3 regions of the Pseudomonas sp. NCHU5216 genome follow, and region 2 is predicted to be linked to each of the others. Evidence: predicted binding sites of a transcription regulator. Region 2 holds the regulator's gene; each other region holds the start of a gene.
The links. Region 2 encodes FliA, which starts transcription of late flagellar genes. Its sites were predicted from a motif close to CTAAAGTTTNNNNNNNNNNNGCCGNTAA; they were not measured.
Positions count from the first base shown of each region.

Region 1: a site for FliA is predicted at 2,687-2,714, ahead of flgM (flagellar biosynthesis anti-sigma factor FlgM). Genes of this name have one in related genera too.
Region 3: a site for FliA is predicted at 2,273-2,300, ahead of motA (flagellar motor stator protein MotA). Genes of this name have one in related genera too.

Region 1 covers NZ_JBQLIX010000009.1:42,706-48,612, forward strand. Annotated here, with positions in the region: gene cheR (protein-glutamate O-methyltransferase CheR) at 1-804, opposite strand, end outside; gene ACSVIK_RS09275 (chemotaxis protein CheV) at 841-1,779, opposite strand; gene flgA (flagellar basal body P-ring formation chaperone FlgA) at 1,863-2,621, shown strand; gene flgM (flagellar biosynthesis anti-sigma factor FlgM) at 2,755-3,090, shown strand; gene ACSVIK_RS09290 (flagella synthesis protein FlgN) at 3,139-3,606, shown strand; gene ACSVIK_RS09295 (flagellar brake protein) at 3,711-4,451, shown strand; gene ACSVIK_RS09300 (MFS transporter) at 4,463-5,791, opposite strand.
Region 2 covers NZ_JBQLIX010000031.1:47,376-53,282, reverse strand. Annotated here, with positions in the region: gene flhA (flagellar biosynthesis protein FlhA) at 1-800, shown strand, start outside; gene flhF (flagellar biosynthesis protein FlhF) at 812-2,125, shown strand; gene fleN (flagellar synthesis regulator FleN) at 2,216-3,046, shown strand; gene fliA (RNA polymerase sigma factor FliA) at 3,043-3,789, shown strand; gene ACSVIK_RS19245 (chemotaxis response regulator CheY) at 3,890-4,264, shown strand; gene ACSVIK_RS19240 (protein phosphatase CheZ) at 4,284-5,072, shown strand; gene ACSVIK_RS19235 (chemotaxis protein CheA) at 5,084-5,907, shown strand, end outside.
Region 3 covers NZ_JBQLIX010000007.1:50,930-56,836, forward strand. Annotated here, with positions in the region: gene ACSVIK_RS07740 (rhodanese-like domain-containing protein) at 1-638, opposite strand, end outside; gene ACSVIK_RS07745 (HDOD domain-containing protein) at 705-2,234, opposite strand; gene motA (flagellar motor stator protein MotA) at 2,355-3,206, shown strand; gene motB (flagellar motor protein MotB) at 3,210-4,241, shown strand; gene rsgA (small ribosomal subunit biogenesis GTPase RsgA) at 4,235-5,266, opposite strand; gene ACSVIK_RS07765 (class I SAM-dependent methyltransferase) at 5,354-5,907, shown strand, end outside.

The DNA.
Region 1 (5,907 bases), on a different contig from region 2:
CGGACTGCACTGCACCATCTGATACTTGTCCGGCAGGCCATTGAGTGCCTCGGAGGCACCCAGGAACAGATAGCCGCCCGGCTTCAAGGTGGCATGGATGCGCGTGAGGATGTCCTTCTTCACCTCGGCGGAGAAGTAGATCAGCACGTTGCGGCAGAACACGATGTCGAACTTGCCCAGCGCCGCATAGCTGTCCAGCAGGTTCAGCGGACGGAACTCGACACGGCTCTTGATCGGCGCCTTGACCTGCCAACGCCCCGGCCCCTTTGGGTCGAAATAGCGCTGTAGGCGCTCCTGGGACAAACCACGGCCCATGGCCAGGCTGTCGTACTCACCGGATTTGCAGTTGGCCAGCATCGATGGCGACAGATCGGTCGCGACGATCTGAATGCCCGCCTTGAGCTGCCCCAGGTTGCTGCGCTCGAACTCGTCGATGGACATGGACAGCGAATAAGGCTCCTGCCCCGACGAGCAGGCCGCCGACCAGATGCGCAGGCGCTGCCCCGGATAGGCCTTGATCATCTCAGGCAAGACCCGGTTCTTGAGCACCTCGAACGGGTAGGTATCACGAAACCACAATGTCTCGTTGGTCGTCATGGCATCGACGACCTGCTCACGCAGGCCGCCGCGCGGCTGGCTCTGCATGCGCTGCACCAGCTCGCCCAGGGTTTTGATGCCGTTCTGTTCCATCAGCTTGTTCAGGCGACTGGAGACCAGATACTGCTTGTTGCTACCCAGCAGAATACCGCAGGCCTTTTCCAGAAACGTCCGGAACTGCTCGAAATCCAAATTACCTGAAGACACTAATGCCGCCTCACCAACCCTAACGTTCGCCAAGAGTTACCCCTGAGCCCCATCCGCTGCACGGATGCGATCGACCACGCGCGATGCCAGATCGTCTGGCTTGAATTTGGCGAGGAAGTCATCGGCACCGACCTTCTTCACCATCGCCTGGTTGAACACACCCGAAAGTGAAGTATGCAGGAGTATGTGCAACTTCTGCATGCGGGAATCGGCACGAATCTCGGTCGTGAGCGTGTAACCATCCATCTCCGGCATCTCGATGTCGGAAATGATCATCAACAGCTCCTGCTCAGGGCGCTTGCCTTCGTTGGCCATGTCCTTGAGGAAGTCCAGGGCTTCGCGTCCATCGTTGAGCGCGATGACCTCCACGCCGACGCTCTGCAGGCAGCGCGACACCTGCTTGCGCGCCACCGAGGAGTCATCGACGATCAGCACCCGCTTGGATACCGCGCTGCTCTGCACCTGCTCGTCGATCACCCCTGCGGAAATCACCTCGGACGTGGGCGCGACCTCGGCCAGGATCTTCTCCACGTCGATGATTTCCACCAACTGCTGATCCAAACGGGTCACAGCAGTCAGATAATGGTCGCGGCCGGTGCCCTTGGGTGGCGGATGGATCTCTTCCCAGTTCATGTTGACGATGCGTTCCACCGAGCGCACCAGGAAGCCCTGCACCTTGGTGTTGTACTCGGTGATGATGACGAAGCTGCTCTTGAGGTCATCCAGCGGCTTGCGACCAATGGCAATGGCCAGGTCGAGAATGGGAATGGTGCCGCCACGAATGTTGGCGACGCCACGCACCACCGCATTGGACTTGGGCATGATGGTGAGATTGGGGCATTGCAGCACCTCCTTCACCTTGAATACGTTGATCCCATACAACTGCGGGCCATCCAGGCGAAACAGCAACAACTCCAAGCGGTTCTGCCCCACCAACTGCGTACGCTGGTTAACCGAATCCAGTAACCCGGCCATGCCCGGACTCCTTTGTCTTATCGTCAAGTAACGCTTGTTGTAACAGCCTAGCAGGCGGCACGCGGCTTGCTTCGTCAATGCGCATGAAACCTAGAACGTCATCATTCCGTCAGCCACTGGCAATCTGTCGCAGCCTGCGCCCCGTTTTACTCGCTTTGCCATTGCTCGGCTATAGCGTAGGCGCGTCGGCGAGCGTCACCACGCCCGAAGAACTTATCGGCGCTGCCGAGTCGTTTCTTGAGTCGGCCGTGGTGGAATATTTACAGCGTAGCGAAATTCAGGGACGCCATGAGATCAGCATCAATCGAATCGACCCGCGCCTGCGTCTGCCGCAGTGTGACCAGGCCCTGAGCGTGCGCCTGGAAAGCCCTGCGCAACCGATGGGCCGCGTCACCTTGCGCGTACGCTGCGACGGCAGCGCGCCCTGGACGGTCTTCGTGCCGGGCGAGGTGCGCCTGTTCCGCCCGGTGCTGATACTCACACGCCCCATGAAGCGCAAGAGCGTGCTCAGCGCCGCCGATGTGAGCCTGGTCGAACGTGACGTCGGCCAGCTCAATCAGGGTTACCTGACCGATCCCGTGCAGGCCATCGGCAAGAAATTGACGCGACAGTTGCAAAGCGAGCAAGTACTGGCCCCCAACTATCTGGAGATCGTCGATGCGATCCGTAAAGGTGATCAGGTGGTGATCAGCGCTCGCAGCAGCACGGTGAATGTGCGCATGCCTGGTGAAGCCCTGTCCAGCGGCGCGCTCGGTGAGCAGATCCAGGTGCGCAACCTGCGTTCGCAACGGGTCATTCGCGCCCGGGTGACAGGCCCCGGCCAGGTGGAAGTGGCCATGTAGCTATCTTTGCTATGGCGCAACAGGCGGGTGATTTCCTACACTGTCCAACGACGCCGAATTTTTTCCTAAAGTTTTTCCCCCATGGGCCGAAAAGCTTGGCAAGCGTCCACCAAATCGTCCGAGGTTCTGCATCATGGTCATCGACTTCAACCGGCTGAATAACGCCACCACCCCCGCGAACACGGGGCGTGCGGGCTCGACTCAGGCTGGCCGCAACGAGGCCACGCAATCGACTCAGGCGCCCGACATCAAGGGCGAAGAGAAACAGAGCCCGGTCAAGAGCGGCGAATCCGTCGAGCTGAGCAGCCAGGCACGACAATTGCAAAAGGCAAGCGAGAAGCTGAACGATCAGCCGATCGTCAACAAGGAGCGTGTGGCCCAACTGAAGAAGGCCATCGCCGAAGGCAGTTACCAGGTCGATGACCAACGCGTCGCCCAGAAGCTGCTCGACTTCGAATCCCAGCGTTAAAGCCAAGGCGCTGGGGGTGTTGGACGCCCGCCTCCCCTGGAGCCCAAGATGCTAGATACCAACCTGCTGCACCTGTTCACCTCCGATATCGGCATTGCCGAGCGCCTTCTTGAACTGATCGACGACGAATTTCTGGCGCTGGGTGAACGCGACCTCGCCCGCCTCGACAGCCTTCTTGGCGAAAAACAACCCCTTCTCAGCCAACTGCAACAGCATGGCAACGAACGCAGCCAATTGCTGCGCTCGGTCGGCCTGAGCGCTGATCGCGCCGGACTGCATGCACTGGCCGCCCGCTCCAGCCTCGGCGAAGAACTGCTGACACGCAGCGAAGAACTGTCCACCCTGCTGCAACGCTGCCAGGATGCCAACCTGCGCAACGGCCGACTGATCCGTGCCAACAAGGCCAGCGTCACCCAGGTACTGGGCATTCTGCGCGGCAGCGATACGCCCGGCCTCTATGACAGCCGCGGGACTACCGCTAGAATCGCCCAGCACCGACCGCTCAGCCAGGCCTGAGCCCCAGCACAATAACAGCACAGGGACATGCGGCCCACGTCGGCCTGCCAGTGCCCCGGCACGCTAGTACCCGTAGCGGCCGATGATTCGGAGAGCTTCAAACAGTGTCCAGCGCATTCCAAGAGGAAAGTGGCCCGCAACCACCCAAGCTGCTCAAGGCCCAGGTGGAAATCATCGCCACGCTGCGCCAGCTTCTGCAGAACCACGATCCCCTGATCATTCAATTCCATGAGCGTAGCCAGCGTTTTCAGAGCTACGTGGTGGAGATCGACCAGCAGCGCGCGCGCATCGCGCTGGACGAGATCATCCCCACCGATGGCGAGCGCTTTTTCAAGCAGGGCGAAAGCTTCTCCGTGGAGGCCTTCCGCGATGGCGTGCGCGTAGCCTGGAAATGCGAGCACAGCGTGCAAGTTGGCCAGCATGACGGTGCCCCCTGCTACTGGGCGCCCTTGCCCACCGAGGTGATCTATCACCAGCGCCGCGGCGCCTTCCGCGCCTCGTTGAAGCAGACCGACCTGGTCAAGGTGGTACTCGCGGGCGACAAGTTGCGCGAGCCCCTGCAAGGACAGTTGCTCGACATCTCCGCGACCGGCTGCAAACTGCGCTTCGCCGGTGATCTGAGCCAGCAACTGCAGAACGGCCAGGTACACGAGAACCTGACCGCGTATCTGCCATTCGGAACCGTGACCACCGCGGTCGAGCTGCGCCACGTGGATTACCAGGCGAAGATCGACACCACCTTCGTCGGCACCCGCTTCTACCGCATCAATGGGCTGGAGCAGCGCCAGGTGGAGCGCTTCGTCTACCAGTTGCAGCGCGAGGCCCGACGCACCGAAAGCGACTGAGGGCCAGGCCCTCAGCTTGCAGCGCCCGCGCTGCGCTCACGATCCTCATGCTCGGCGGCCTCGGCAGCCACCGCCACCGCGGGTTCCTGCATCTGCTCCTGCACGGTCTGCTCATCGACCCGTGGATCCAGCGCCGCGACCAGCGGCGAGCTGGCCACGTTACCCGGCATGGCCATGTGTTGCAGCGGTGCATCATCGACCTGGTGCAGATGGGTGACCACCTCAGGGCGAATCCGCCAGATCAGGATCAGCGCGCAAAAACAGACGAAGGCATACAGCATGTTGGCGCCGAAGAAGCGCATCAGCAGCCCCGTCAGCAGCGGCCCGATACACGCCCCCACGCCGAAGGTGACCAGCAGCATGGCCGTCAGCGATACCCGACGTTCCGGCTCCACATGGTCGTTGGCCAAGGCCACTGCCAGCGGATAGAGGCTGAACTGCATCAGGCTGACGAGAAAACCGATGCCGATCAGCAGCCCCAGAAACACCTGCGGCAGGGCAGCGAGCGGCGCAGCGGCGAGCAACAGCAGCACGGCGCAACCACGAATCAGGCGCACGCGGTCACGGCGGTCGGACAACCAGCCCAGGGGCCACTGCACCAGCAGCCCCGCCAGGATGCAACTGCCCATGAACAGGCCCACCTGCTCGGTGGCCAGCCCCATGCGCGTGGCATAGAGCGGCGCCAGGCCGTAGAAGGAGCCAATCAACAACCCGGCCACCACCACGGTGGTCAGCGAAAGGGGGACGCGCTTGAGGAAAAAGCGCAGCTCCAGCGGTGCCGGATACAAGGGCGCCGGGTGCAAACGGCGAGTCAGCGCCACCGGCACCAGGCACAGGGCGAAGCACAGGGCCACCAGCATCAGCAGTTCCAGGCCCAGGGTCGGGTGCACCACCAGTGCCAGTTGCCCCAGGATCAGGCCCAGATAGGAAGCCGCCATGTAGCCGCTGAACACCAGGCCACGCTGCTTGGCTTCGGCCTGCTCGTTGAGCCAGCTCTCGATCACCATGTACTGGCACATCATGCCCAGGCCGACCAGCATGCGCAGCAGCAGCCAGAACGGCAGCCACTCCACCAGGCCATGGCCGAGTACCGCGGCGGTGACCACCCCGGCACAGGCGACATAGGCACGGATATGGCCGACTCGGGCGATCAGCCGATGCCCCAGCTTGCCACCGAGCACCAGGCCGAAATAGTTGGCTGCCATCAAGGCGCCCACCCACAGGCCATCCACCGTATCGGCCAGGCGCAGGGCCAGATAGGTACTGAGCAGGCCGGAACCGAGCAGCATCAGCAAGGTGGCGAAATACAGCGAGCGGAAGGATTTCCAGATCAAGCGCACGGTGGGTAGAACTCCTTTTGCGTAACGTGGCCAACGGCTCACGCCCAGTACAGCGGAACGTCGTGAAACGGCGGGAGGGGATGGCCCTTGCCTGGCGTATGCAGCGATTCTGAGTT
Region 2 (5,907 bases):
CCGACCGCGAGCTGGCGATCAACCCTGGGCAGGTGTTCGGCCCGCTCAACGGGGTTGCCGCCAAGGATCCGGCATTCGGTCTGGAAGCGGTCTGGATCGACCCCAGCCAGCGTGACCAGGCGCAGTCGCTCGGCTACACCGTGGTCGATGCCAGTACCGTGGTGGCCACCCATCTCAACCAGATCCTGCACAAACATGCCCACGAGTTGCTCGGCCACGAGGAAGTGCAGCAGCTCATGCAACTGCTGGCCAAGAGCTCACCGAAGCTGGCCGAGGAACTGGTACCGGGGCTGGTGTCGCTGTCCACCTTGCTCAAGGTGCTGCAGGCGCTGCTGCAGGAGCAGGTGCCGGTACGGGATATCCGCACCATCGCCGAGGCCATCGCCAACGTCGCGCCGAAGAGTCAAGATCCCGCCGCGATGGTGGCGGCGGTGCGCGTCTCGCTGGCCCGCGCAATCGTCCAAGGCATCGTCGGGCATGAGCCCGAGCTGCCTGTGATCACACTCGAGCCCAGGTTGGAACAGATATTGCTGAACAGTATGCAGAAGGCCGGTCAGGGCAGTGAGGATGGCATCCTCCTCGAACCTGGCATGGCCGACAAGCTGCAGCGTTCCCTGGTGGATGCGGCGCAGCGCCAGGAAATGCTCGGCAAACCGGTGATCCTGCTGGTGGCCGGCCCGATCCGGGCGATGCTGTCGCGCTTCGCGCGGCTGGCAGTACCCAGCATCCACGTGCTGGCTTATCAGGAAATTCCGGACAACAAGCAGGTCACCATAGTCGCCACTGTGGGCCAGAACTGAGGTAAAGGGTCATGCAGGTCAAACGCTTCTTCGCTGCCGATATGCGAACCGCCATGAAACTGGTGCGCGATGAGCTGGGCGCCGACGCTGCCATCATCGGCAACCGCCGCGTGGCCGGTGGCGTCGAGCTGACCGCTGCGCTGGACTATCAGGTCACGCCTACGCCAGTGCGGCCGAATCCGGCCCTGGAGGCCGAGCTGCGCAAGACCCAGGCACGCATCGCCAACGCCCAGGCCGAGCTGGCCACCCGTAGCGAAGAAGATGCCCTGAAAGACCGTCAACTTTTTGCCAATGACTCGCTGGTGGCGCCGGAGTTGCCGGTCACTCCGGTCAAGCCGCAGCGCCCGCTGGCGGAGAAGCCTGCACCTGCTCCGAGTGTCGATCCGCGCGCGCTGGACGCCATGCGCTTCGAGCTGCACGGCCTGCGTGAGCTGATCGAAGTGCAACTGGGCAGCATCGCCTGGGGACAGATGCAGAACCGTCGCCCACAGCAGGCCAACCTGTGGCGCCGCCTGCAACGCATGGGCCTGTCGGCCGACCTGGCGCAACTGCTGCTCGAGCGTGTGAACACCATCAACGAGCCGCGCCAGGCCTGGCGCATGATGCTGGCGCACCTGGCTCATGCCATCAAGACGCCCAAGGTCGAGCCATTGGAAGAGGGCGGGGTGATCGCCCTGGTCGGCCCGGCCGGCATGGGCAAGACCACCACGTTGGCCAAGCTGGCGGCGCGCTACGTGCTCAAGCATGGCGCCCAGCAGGTCGCCCTGGTGAGCATGGACAGTTACCGCATCGGTGCGCAGGAGCAGCTCAAGACCCTCGGGCGCATCCTTGGCGTCTCGGTGACTCAGGTCGACCCAGGGCAGTCTCTGCTGCAAGCCCTGGCGCCTGTGGCGAAGAAACGCGTGGTGCTGATCGATACCGCCGGCCTGCCAAGCAATGACCCGGCCCTGCGCCTGCAGCTCGAGAGCCTGGCCGCACGCGGGTTGAAGGCGAAAAATTATCTGGTTCTGGCTGCTACCAGTCAAAACCAAGTGCTGAAAGCGGCCTACCATAGTTATAAGCGCTGCGGTCTTGCCGGCTGCATACTGACCAAGCTGGACGAGGCGGCGAGCCTGGGCGAGGTTTTGGGCCTGGCCATAGGCCAGCGTCTGCCGGTAGCCTATGTCACTGATGGGCCACGTATTCCGGATGATCTGCAGGTGCCGCGTAGCCATCAGTTGGTCAGCCGCGCCGTGAGCCTGCAAGCCGCCGAAGAGCCGAGCGAGGATGCCATGGCGCAATTGTTCGCCGGTCTTTATCAAGGAACCGCGCGGCGAGTCGGCTGACGCGCTAAAGTGTTGCAAGCCCTGCGTTTTTTTCTGCAGGGACTAACGGCCGCTAGGCCAAGTCGAAGTTAGACAAGGTGTGTAGAGAACATGGGTATGCATCCCGTACAGGTGATCGCGGTGACCGGCGGCAAGGGTGGCGTCGGCAAGACCAACGTGTCGGTGAATCTGTCCATGGCCCTGGCCGATCTCGGTCGCCGAGTCATGCTCATGGACGCCGACCTGGGTCTGGCCAATGTCGACGTGTTGCTGGGGCTGACCCCCAAGCGCACCTTGGCCGACGTGATCGCCGGTGAGTGCGAGCTGCGTGAAGTGCTGCTGCAAGGGCCTGGTGGCATCCGCATCGTGCCGGCAGCGTCCGGTACGCAGAGCATGGTCAACCTGTCACCGATGCAGCATGCCGGCCTGATCCAGGCCTTCAGCGACATCAGCGAGAACCTCGACGTGCTGGTGATCGATACCGCTGCCGGCATCGGCGATGCGGTGGTCAGCTTCGTTCGCGCGGCTCAGGAGATTCTCGTCGTCGTGTGCGACGAGCCCACCTCGATCACCGACGCCTACGCCCTGATCAAGCTGCTCAACCGTGACCATGGCATCAGCCGTTTCCGCGTTCTGGCCAACATGGCGCACAGTCCGCAGGAAGGTCGCAATCTCTTTGCTAAGCTGACCAAGGTGACGGATCGTTTTCTCGATGTCGCCTTGCAGTACGTCGGTGCCGTGCCCTACGACGAATGCGTACGCAAGGCGGTGCAGAAACAACGCGCCGTCTACGAGGCCTTTCCACGCTCCAAGTGTGCGCTGGCGTTCAAGGCGATCGCGCAGAAGGTCGATACCTGGCCCTTGCCAGCCAACCCGCGCGGTCATCTGGAGTTCTTCGTCGAGCGCCTGGTGAAACAACCGACTGCAGATTCGGCCGTATGACAGCAGCCTCTGGACTTCGTATGTACAACAAGGCTCAGGCGCAGGATTCCCAGTATCAGTTGATCGAGCGCTACGCGCCGCTGGTCAAGCGCATCGCCTATCACCTGTTGGCGCGCTTGCCGTCCAGCGTTCAGGTCGACGACCTGATTCAGGCCGGCATGATCGGCCTGCTCGAAGCCTCACGCAAATACGACTCCAGCAAGGGCGCCAGTTTCGAGACGTTCGCCGGTATTCGCATCCGTGGCGCCATGCTCGACGAGGTGCGCAAGGGCGATTGGGCACCGCGTTCGGTGCACCGCAACAGCCGCATGGTCAGCGATGCGATCCGCGCCGTGGAGGCCAGAACGGGGCGAGACGCTAAAGATCATGAGGTTGCGGCCGAACTCCAATTGAGTCTGGAAGATTACTACGGCATCCTTGGCGACACTTTGGGCAGCCGCCTGTTCAGTTTCGACGACCTGCTGCAGGACGGCGAACACGGCGGGTTGCATGAAGAAGCCGGGCACACCCACCTCGAACCTTCGCGGGATCTCGAAGATGAACGTTTCCAGGCGGCTTTGGCCAACGCCATTGCCGGCTTGCCGGAGCGTGAACGTCTGGTGCTGGCGCTGTATTACGATGAAGAACTGAACCTGAAGGAAATCGGTGAAGTGCTTGGCGTCAGTGAGTCGCGAGTCAGTCAGATTCATAGTCAGTGTGCGGCGCGTTTGCGCTCGCGCCTGATGGAATGGCGGGCGGGTTGAGGCAGAAGCAACGATATTGCTGGGCCGGTTTCACGATTAGAAGGCGTATCTGCAAGCGCAATACGTTTGGGACTGTACGGAGGTCGACTTGGACAAGAACATGAAAATCCTCATCGTTGACGATTTCTCGACGATGCGACGGATCATCAAGAACCTCTTGCGTGATTTGGGCTTTACCAACACGGCGGAGGCTGATGACGGTACGTCGGCGTTGCCCATGCTGCAAAGCGGCAGCTTCGACTTTCTGGTGACCGACTGGAACATGCCCGGCATGACCGGCATCGACCTGCTGCGCGCGGTGCGCGCCGACGAGCGCCTCAAGCACCTGCCGGTGTTGATGGTCACGGCCGAGGCCAAGCGTGACCAGATCATCGAAGCCGCTCAGGCCGGTGTGAACGGCTACGTGGTCAAACCCTTCACCGCCCAGGTGCTGAAGGAAAAGATCGAGAAGATCTTCGAGCGGGTCAACGGCTGATGTCGGCCGCGAGGGTGCTATGGAACACGATGATTCCACACTGGGCGAACTCGAGTCGTCCCTGAAGAAAAATGCCCGTGAATTGGTCGATAGCCTCGAAAGAGGCAACTTCGGCAATGCGGTGCAACTGATCAACGAACTGAACAAGGTTCGTGACCGTGGCTTGTATCACGAAGTCGGCAAGCTGACCCGCGAACTGCACAATGCCATCGTCAATTTCCAGCTCGATCCGCGCATGCCGCACGCCAAGGAGCTGTCGCAGATCGCCGACGCCACCGAGCGCCTGAATTACGTGGTCACCATGACCGAGCGGGCGGCCAACCGCACCATGGATCTGGTCGAACAGAGCGCGCCGCTGGTCAATGACCTGGCCGATGAAGCGCAGAGCCTGGGGGCCGAGTGGGGCCGCTTCATGCGCCGTGAAATCGGTGCCGATGGTTTCCGTGAGCTGGCCAAGCGCATCGAGCTGTTCCTCGCGCGCAGCGAGCGCGATGGCAACAAGTTGTCCGGCCATCTCAACGACATCCTGCTGGCGCAGGACTATCAGGATCTCACCGGTCAGGTGATCAAGCGTGTCACCCAGCTCGTCACCGAGGTCGAGAGCAATCTGCTCAAGCTGGTACTGATGGCCAGCTCGGTGGATCGCTTCGCCGGCATCGAGCATGACCACGAAGTACTGCGTGCCGAACAACAGAAACAAAAAGCGCCATCTCATGGTGAAGGTCCGCAGATTCATGCCGATAAGCGTGATGATGTCGCCTCCAGTCAGGACGATGTCGACGACCTGCTGTCCAGTCTTGGATTCTAAGGAGCACCCCCATGAGCTTCGGCGCCGATGAAGAGATTCTCCAGGACTTCCTGGTAGAGGCCGGAGAGATTCTCGAGCAGTTGTCCGAGCAGTTGGTCGAACTGGAAAGTCGACCGGATGACATGAGCCTGCTCAATGCCATCTTCCGTGGCTTCCACACCGTCAAGGGTGGCGCGGGCTTCCTCCAGCTCCATGAGCTGGTGGAGTGCTGCCACATTGCCGAGAACGTCTTCGACATCATGCGCAAGGGCGAGCGCCGCGTTGATGCCGAGCTGATGGACGTGGTGCTGGCCGCGCTGGATGCGGTCAACGGCATGTTCAACCAGGTACGCGAGCGTACCGAGCTGACCCCAGCCTCGCCCGAGCTGCTGGCGGCGCTGGCGCGTCTGGCCGAGCCGGCCGGTGCCGAGCAGGCGGCCAGCCCCGCGCCGGTGGCCGAAGAGGTTGCGCAGCCGGAACCAGAGCCTGAGCCCGAGCCTGTTGCCGCGGCGCCTGCCTCTTCCGATATCACAGACAGCGAATTCGCCCAGTTGCTCGATGCCCTGGGCGACGAGGCGGCCGCCGAGTCGCCGGCAGCTGCTTCCAGTGCCAGCGATGAAATCACCGATGACGAGTTCGAGTCGCTGCTCGATCAGTTGCACGGCAAGGGCCAGTTCTCCGCACCGGCAGCCGCAACTGCGCCAGCCGCCGCGGCTGCCAGTGCGCCGGCAAGCGAGCCTGCCGGTGACGAAATCACCGACGATGAGTTCGAGGCGCTGCTCGATCAGTTGCACGGCAAGGGGCAGTTCGCTGCGCCAGCCGCACCGGCCAAGAGCCCGGCGGCCCCGAGCAGTGA
Region 3 (5,907 bases), on a different contig from region 2:
TCGGCCATGTCCGTGCGGATGCGCAGATCACGCTGGGCATCCATGCCGGCCGTCCACTCGAAGTTGATCGCGCCGGGAACATGCCCGCCCCTTGCCGAGTTGAGCTTGTCGCCGCGGTATTCCTCGGCGCTGCGCGCATCCCAGATGGCCAGATCGGCTGCACCCAGGCGCGACTGGAGGTAGTCGCGCGTGGCTGTCGGGGCTGTGCTGAGGCTCAGTTGCACGGGCGCATTGCCGGGCTGGGGCACGCTCTGGCTGAGCGGGCGGCCCTCGCCGATCCAGGCACGCAAGCCACCGTTGAGAAAGTGCTGGCGGGGATGACCGATGACGTCCAGCAGCCAGATGAAGCGGCCGGCCCAGCCGCCGCCTTCATCGTCATAGACCACGTAGGTAGCCTCCGGACGATGGCCCAGCTCGCTGAACAGCGCTTGCAACTGCGCCAGCTCCGGGACCAGCCCAGGGGCCGGGGGCTGGCCGAGCTGGGTGCGCTTGCTATCGACCCAGCGCGCGCCGGGAATATGCCCTTCGGCATAGCGCGCGGCGTTGCTGAGATCGACCAGGATCAGGTCTGGCGCATCTAGGCGCGCGGCGAGCTCGGCGGGTTCGATGACCAGCGGCAGATCGGCGAAGGGGGACATGGGGCCTCCCGCAATGGAAAGAGGCCGATTGTAGCGGAAAGGTTGCCAGGCTTGTGGGCTTTGCCCTCAGCGTGAACGTTTGCTGAAGTTGCTCAGGGCGCGCTCGATGCACTGCACCGTCTTGGCGAAGGCCTGCAGGCCACTCTCGGTGAACGGCTGCCCGCCCTGGTCGGCGAGCAGCAGCATGACCACTCGACCATTGTTGGCAAGTGAGCGCAGCAGCAGGTGCTCGCCCACGAACAGCGCCTTGAGTTCACCGGGTAGCAGGGCCGAATACTGCGCGGCATTGTCCGGGGTCAGGCGCAACTGCCCTGGCTGGCTGAGCAGGCGGCGCAGGATCTGGCTCTTCGCCGGGTCGAGGTTGAGCCCTTGCGCGGCCTTGTCCAGGCCAGCGCTCTGTTGCGCTTGCAGGCGCGTATGTTGGCGGTCGGCGAGGAGCAGGAGGATGCGCTGCAGACCACAGGCCTGCAGGGCGTCGCGAGCGCAGGCGATCAATTGTTGCGAGTTGCTGAAGTCGCTGGGCTCGCGAATCAGGCGCATGCACTGCTGGCGCCAGGTCTCGGGCACGGCTTGCTTGGTCATGCTCGCGCCCGCGCGCGGCTCGGCCGCCACCAGATGGCGTGCCTGCCAGGGCCACAGCAGGGCTTGCGCCGGGTGCCAGAGGCTGGGGTCATGCCCGGTTCTGGCGCTGCTGACCGCGTGCTGGTGTACCTGCTGCTGCACGTCGCTCAGCGGTATCTGCAGGTAGAGCCCGACCAGGCGCTGCCAGCGCAGGCTGTGATCGGTGTTCCAGGCATGGTGCGCCGACACGGCCAGGCCGTTGGCCAGCAGCACGCAATTGCTGGGCTGGGTCAGCCAGTGGCGCAGGGGAATGTCGGCGTCGAGCATCTGCTGCTGATGCAGAGGATGTTCGTTGTCACGGGCGATATGCAGGGCCTTGACCAGTTGCCGGCGATCGCGGGCCAGCAGCTGGTAGCTGCGCACTATCCATTCCGGCAGGCGCCAGCGCTCGGCCAGCTTCAAGCAGAGCTGGATCAGCGAAACACCCAGAAGCTCGTGTTCGACCTTGCTGGCCGGCTCGCCCTTGACCAGCACGCGCTGCTCCCAGGTGGTGAACAGGTGCGGGTAGCTGCTGAGCAGGGGCCACAGCGGTGCGAGAAACAGCAGGCTGCAACCATGCAGCTCATTCCATAGCCGGGCCAGGCGCGTGCCGAACAGGCCGCGCGCCTGTTGGCTGGCATGCTGGCTGATCAGCAGGAGCTGGCGCAGGGACTGGGGGGTTTCCGCTTCCGGCACCGAGGGCGTCTGCTTGAGCAGGGCCTCGCAGCGGCCAAGCCCGAGGCGGGCGAGGGCGGCTTCCAGGCTGTCGACCGGCTCGCTCAGGCTGCTGCCGGACTGGTTGGCCTCACGCAATATCAGCAGGGCGAAGGTTGGGCTAAGCTCTATCTGGTCGGCCATGTCGCGCCAGGTCTTGCGGCTGTCGGCCAGGGTGCGGCACAGATGCGCATGCTGCGTCTGCTCGAGAGGCAGGCGTAAAGGGCCCAGTAGCTGCAACCAGGCATCGAGACTGCGCGGCATGGGTTTGGGGGTCGGCATCTTCAACGTGAGCCAAACTGGCTTTTGACCTTAACTGGCTATAGTCTGGCGTATAAGTTCCGATAATTAGAAGGGTTGTTTTCAATAACCCGTCCACTAGGCTCTGCAAGCGTTTATTCCATGGTAAAAATCATAGGCATCATTGTCGTTTTTGGCTGCGTGCTCGGTGGCTTCATACTTTCGGGCGGGAAGTTCATGGCATTGATCCACCCGTTCGAGGTTCTGATCATCGGCGGTGCGGCACTGGGGGCGTTCCTGCAATCCAACCCCGGCAACATGTTCATGTTGGTGTTCAAGAAATCCCTGAGCATGTTCGGCAGCCGCTTCACCCATACCTATTACCTCGAAGTGCTCAAGCTGCTCTACGAGATTCTCAACAAGAGCCGCCGCGAAGGCATGATGGCCATCGAGGCCGATATCGAGGATCCCAGCGCCAGCGCGATCTTCAGCAAGTACCCCGGAGTGATCAAGGATGCGCGCATGACCGCGTTCATCTGCGACTACCTGCGCATCATGTCGTCCGGCAACATGGCGCCGCACGAGCTGGAGGGGCTGTTCGACATGGAACTGGCCAGCCTCAAGGAAGAACTCGAACACCCGGCCCATGCCGTGGCCAAGGTGGCCGACGGCATGCCGGCCATGGGTATCGTGGCGGCGGTACTGGGTATCGTGATCACCATGTCGATCCTGGCCGAGGCGGACAACGCGCAGATCGGTGAGAAGGTGGGTACGGCACTGGTGGGGACCTTCCTCGGCATTCTCGCCTCCTACGGTTTCTTCGGCCCGCTTTCCAACGCGCTCGAGCATGATGCCAAGGAAGAGGTGAATCTCTACGAGGCGATCAAGGCGAGCCTGGTCGCTTCTGCTTCCGGCATGCCGCCGACGCTGGCGGTGGAGTTCGGTCGCAAGGTGCTGTACCCGGCGCATCGCCCGAGCTTCAGCGAGCTCGAGCAGGCCATGCGCGGCAGCTAAGCGATGGAGAACAACCAACCCATCATCGTCAAGCGGGTCAAGAAAACCGCTGGCGGGCACCATGGCGGTGCCTGGAAGATCGCTTTCGCCGACTTCGCCACCGCCATGATGGCGTTCTTCCTGGTGATGTGGCTGATGACCTCGGCCACGCCCGAGCAGAAGAAGGCCATCTCCGGTTATTTCCAGGATCCCATCGGCTTCACCGAAAGCGCCAGCCCCTACGCCATCGACCTGGGCGGCACGCCGACGCCGGCCCCCGAGCGCACCCTCAATCCGGACATCTCCGAAACGCCAGAAAGCCAGCCGGATGAAACCAGCGTCAGCGCCGATCAGGTCGAGACCCTGGCCGACAAGATGGAGCGCGAGCGGCTGGAGCTGTTGCTGCAGGAGTTGCAGAACAAGGTGGAGGAGAACCCCGAGCTGCAACGCTTCAAGGATCAGATCCTGTTCGAGATCACCCAGGACGGCCTGCGCATCCAGATCATGGATGCCGCGAACCGGCCGATGTTCGCCCTTGGCAGTGCCGAGTTGCAGCCCTACTTCGAGGACATCCTGCTGGCCATGGCCGACACCATCAAGGCCGTGCCGAACAAGATCAGCATCAGCGGCCATACCGACGCCAAGCCCTTCGCCGGGCGCGGCGACTTCGGCAACTGGGAGCTGTCGGCCAACCGCGCCAATGCGGCGCGGCGTACCCTGGTCGCCGGTGGCTACCCGGACGACCAGGTGGCGCGGGTGGTGGGCTATGCCTCGTCGGCGCTGTTCGACCGGGAAGATCCGTTCAATCCGGTCAATCGGCGCATCGATATCGTCGTGCTGACCAAGCGTGCCCAGCGCGATATCGAGGGTGAGCAGGGTAGTGAGGCTGCGCCTGCACCAGAGGGAGCAGCGCCAGCAGACGCACCTGGCAGTGCGCCGGCCAACGGCGCCAAGGGCGCTCCCGAGGCTGACGCATTGCCCGCCGACCAGCTACGTCAGCGTCTGAATATCTTCGACAGCGGCGGCACTTCGCTCGACCAGCTCAACCGTCAGTAATCGTCCTGCGGCAGGCTGGCGATGATGTGGCGGTAGCTGGCCATGCGTTGCGGCTGGATGCGCCCGTCTTCCAGGGCCTGCAGCAGCGCACAGCCCGGTTCGCGATCATGCTTGCAGTCGCGGAAGCGGCAGCGCCCGAGCAGATCGTGGAACTCGATGAAACCTGCCTCCACGTCGTCGCGGCTGACATGGCCGAGGCCGAATTCGCGGATGCCGGGGGAGTCGATCAACTGACCGCCGCCGGGGAAGTGGAACAGGCGTGCCGTGGTGGTGGTGTGGGTGCCCTTGCCGGTCAGCTCGGACAGCGCGCCGACGCGGGTGTCGACGCCCGGCAGCAGGCTGTTGACCAGCGATGACTTGCCCACCCCGGACTGGCCGACGAAGACGCTGACATGGCCGTTCAGGCGCTCCTGCAGTCGCTCCATGCCGCCGCCCTGGCGCGCCGACACCTCCAGCAGCGGGTAGCCCAACTGGCGATAGACCTCGAGCAGGGCGCCTAGTGTTTCGCTGTTGCCGGCGTCGATCAGGTCGGCCTTGTTCAGCAGCAGCAAGGGTTGAATGCCGGCATGTTCGGCGGCTACCAGATAGCGGTCGATCAGGTTGGCATGGGGCTCGGGCAGGGGCGCGAAGACGATGACGATCTGGTCGACGTTGGCCGCCACCGGCTTGAGCTGGCCGCGCATGTCCGGGCGGCACAGCTCGCTGTTTCTCGGCAGTTGCGCGACGATCACGCCGTCACCCTGGTTGCCAGGGCGCCACACCACCTGATCGCCGGTCACCAGGGCTGGCAGGTTGGCGCGCAGGTGGCAGCGAAACACCTGACCGCTGCTTTCGCCCTGCAGCGCCTCGACTTCCACCTGTACGCCGAAGTGGGCGATTACCAGGCCGGTCTGCTCGGGGCCCAGATCGCCGCCTTCCAGGGCTTCTACGGCACGAGATTCGCGCTTGGCGGCGCGGGCGGCGCGTTCGCCCTGGATCTTTTCGATACGCCAGCTCTGGCGGCGGTTGAGTTGGCGTTTGGCCATGGAGCGTCCGGGTGGTGGAGTGTCGGTCGCGGCGAGTTTAGCATGGCGCTCTGGCGCCGATTCGGTCGCCTTGATCGAGGATGTGCAATGCAGACAGATGAGCGGATGAGCCTGGTACACCTGCCGGTGATGCGAGCCTTGCTGGCGCAGGGCGTCGCTGTCGCACTGGTGGTGGTGCTGGTCTATCTGCTGGCGCTGTGGCCCTGGCGCCTGTCGTGGCTGTCGGTGGCCGTGCTGCAGGGGGCGCTGGCTGCGCTGATCGGCTGGCGTCTGGGCTTGTCGCGCTGGTGGGGCTGGATCAACTTGGCCTTCGTGCCGGCGCTGCTGGTCATGCAGCGCTTCGGGCTGCCCGGCTGGGTCTATCTGCTGGGCTTCGTGGTGTTGCTGCTGGTCAACTGGAACAGCCTGCGCGAACAGGTGCCCTTGTACCTCAGCGGGCGGCGTGCACAGCAGCATCTGCAGGACTTGCTGGGCGAGCGCGAGCCGCCATTGCGTTTCATCGACCTGGGCTGCGGCACGGCCGGCACCCTGCTGCAGTTGGCGCGGCGTTTTCCGCGTGGCCAGTTCGTCGGCGTCGAGACGGCGCCGCTGGTGTTTCTCTGCGCCTGGCTGCGTTGCCTGTTGCAGGGCAACTGTAGCAT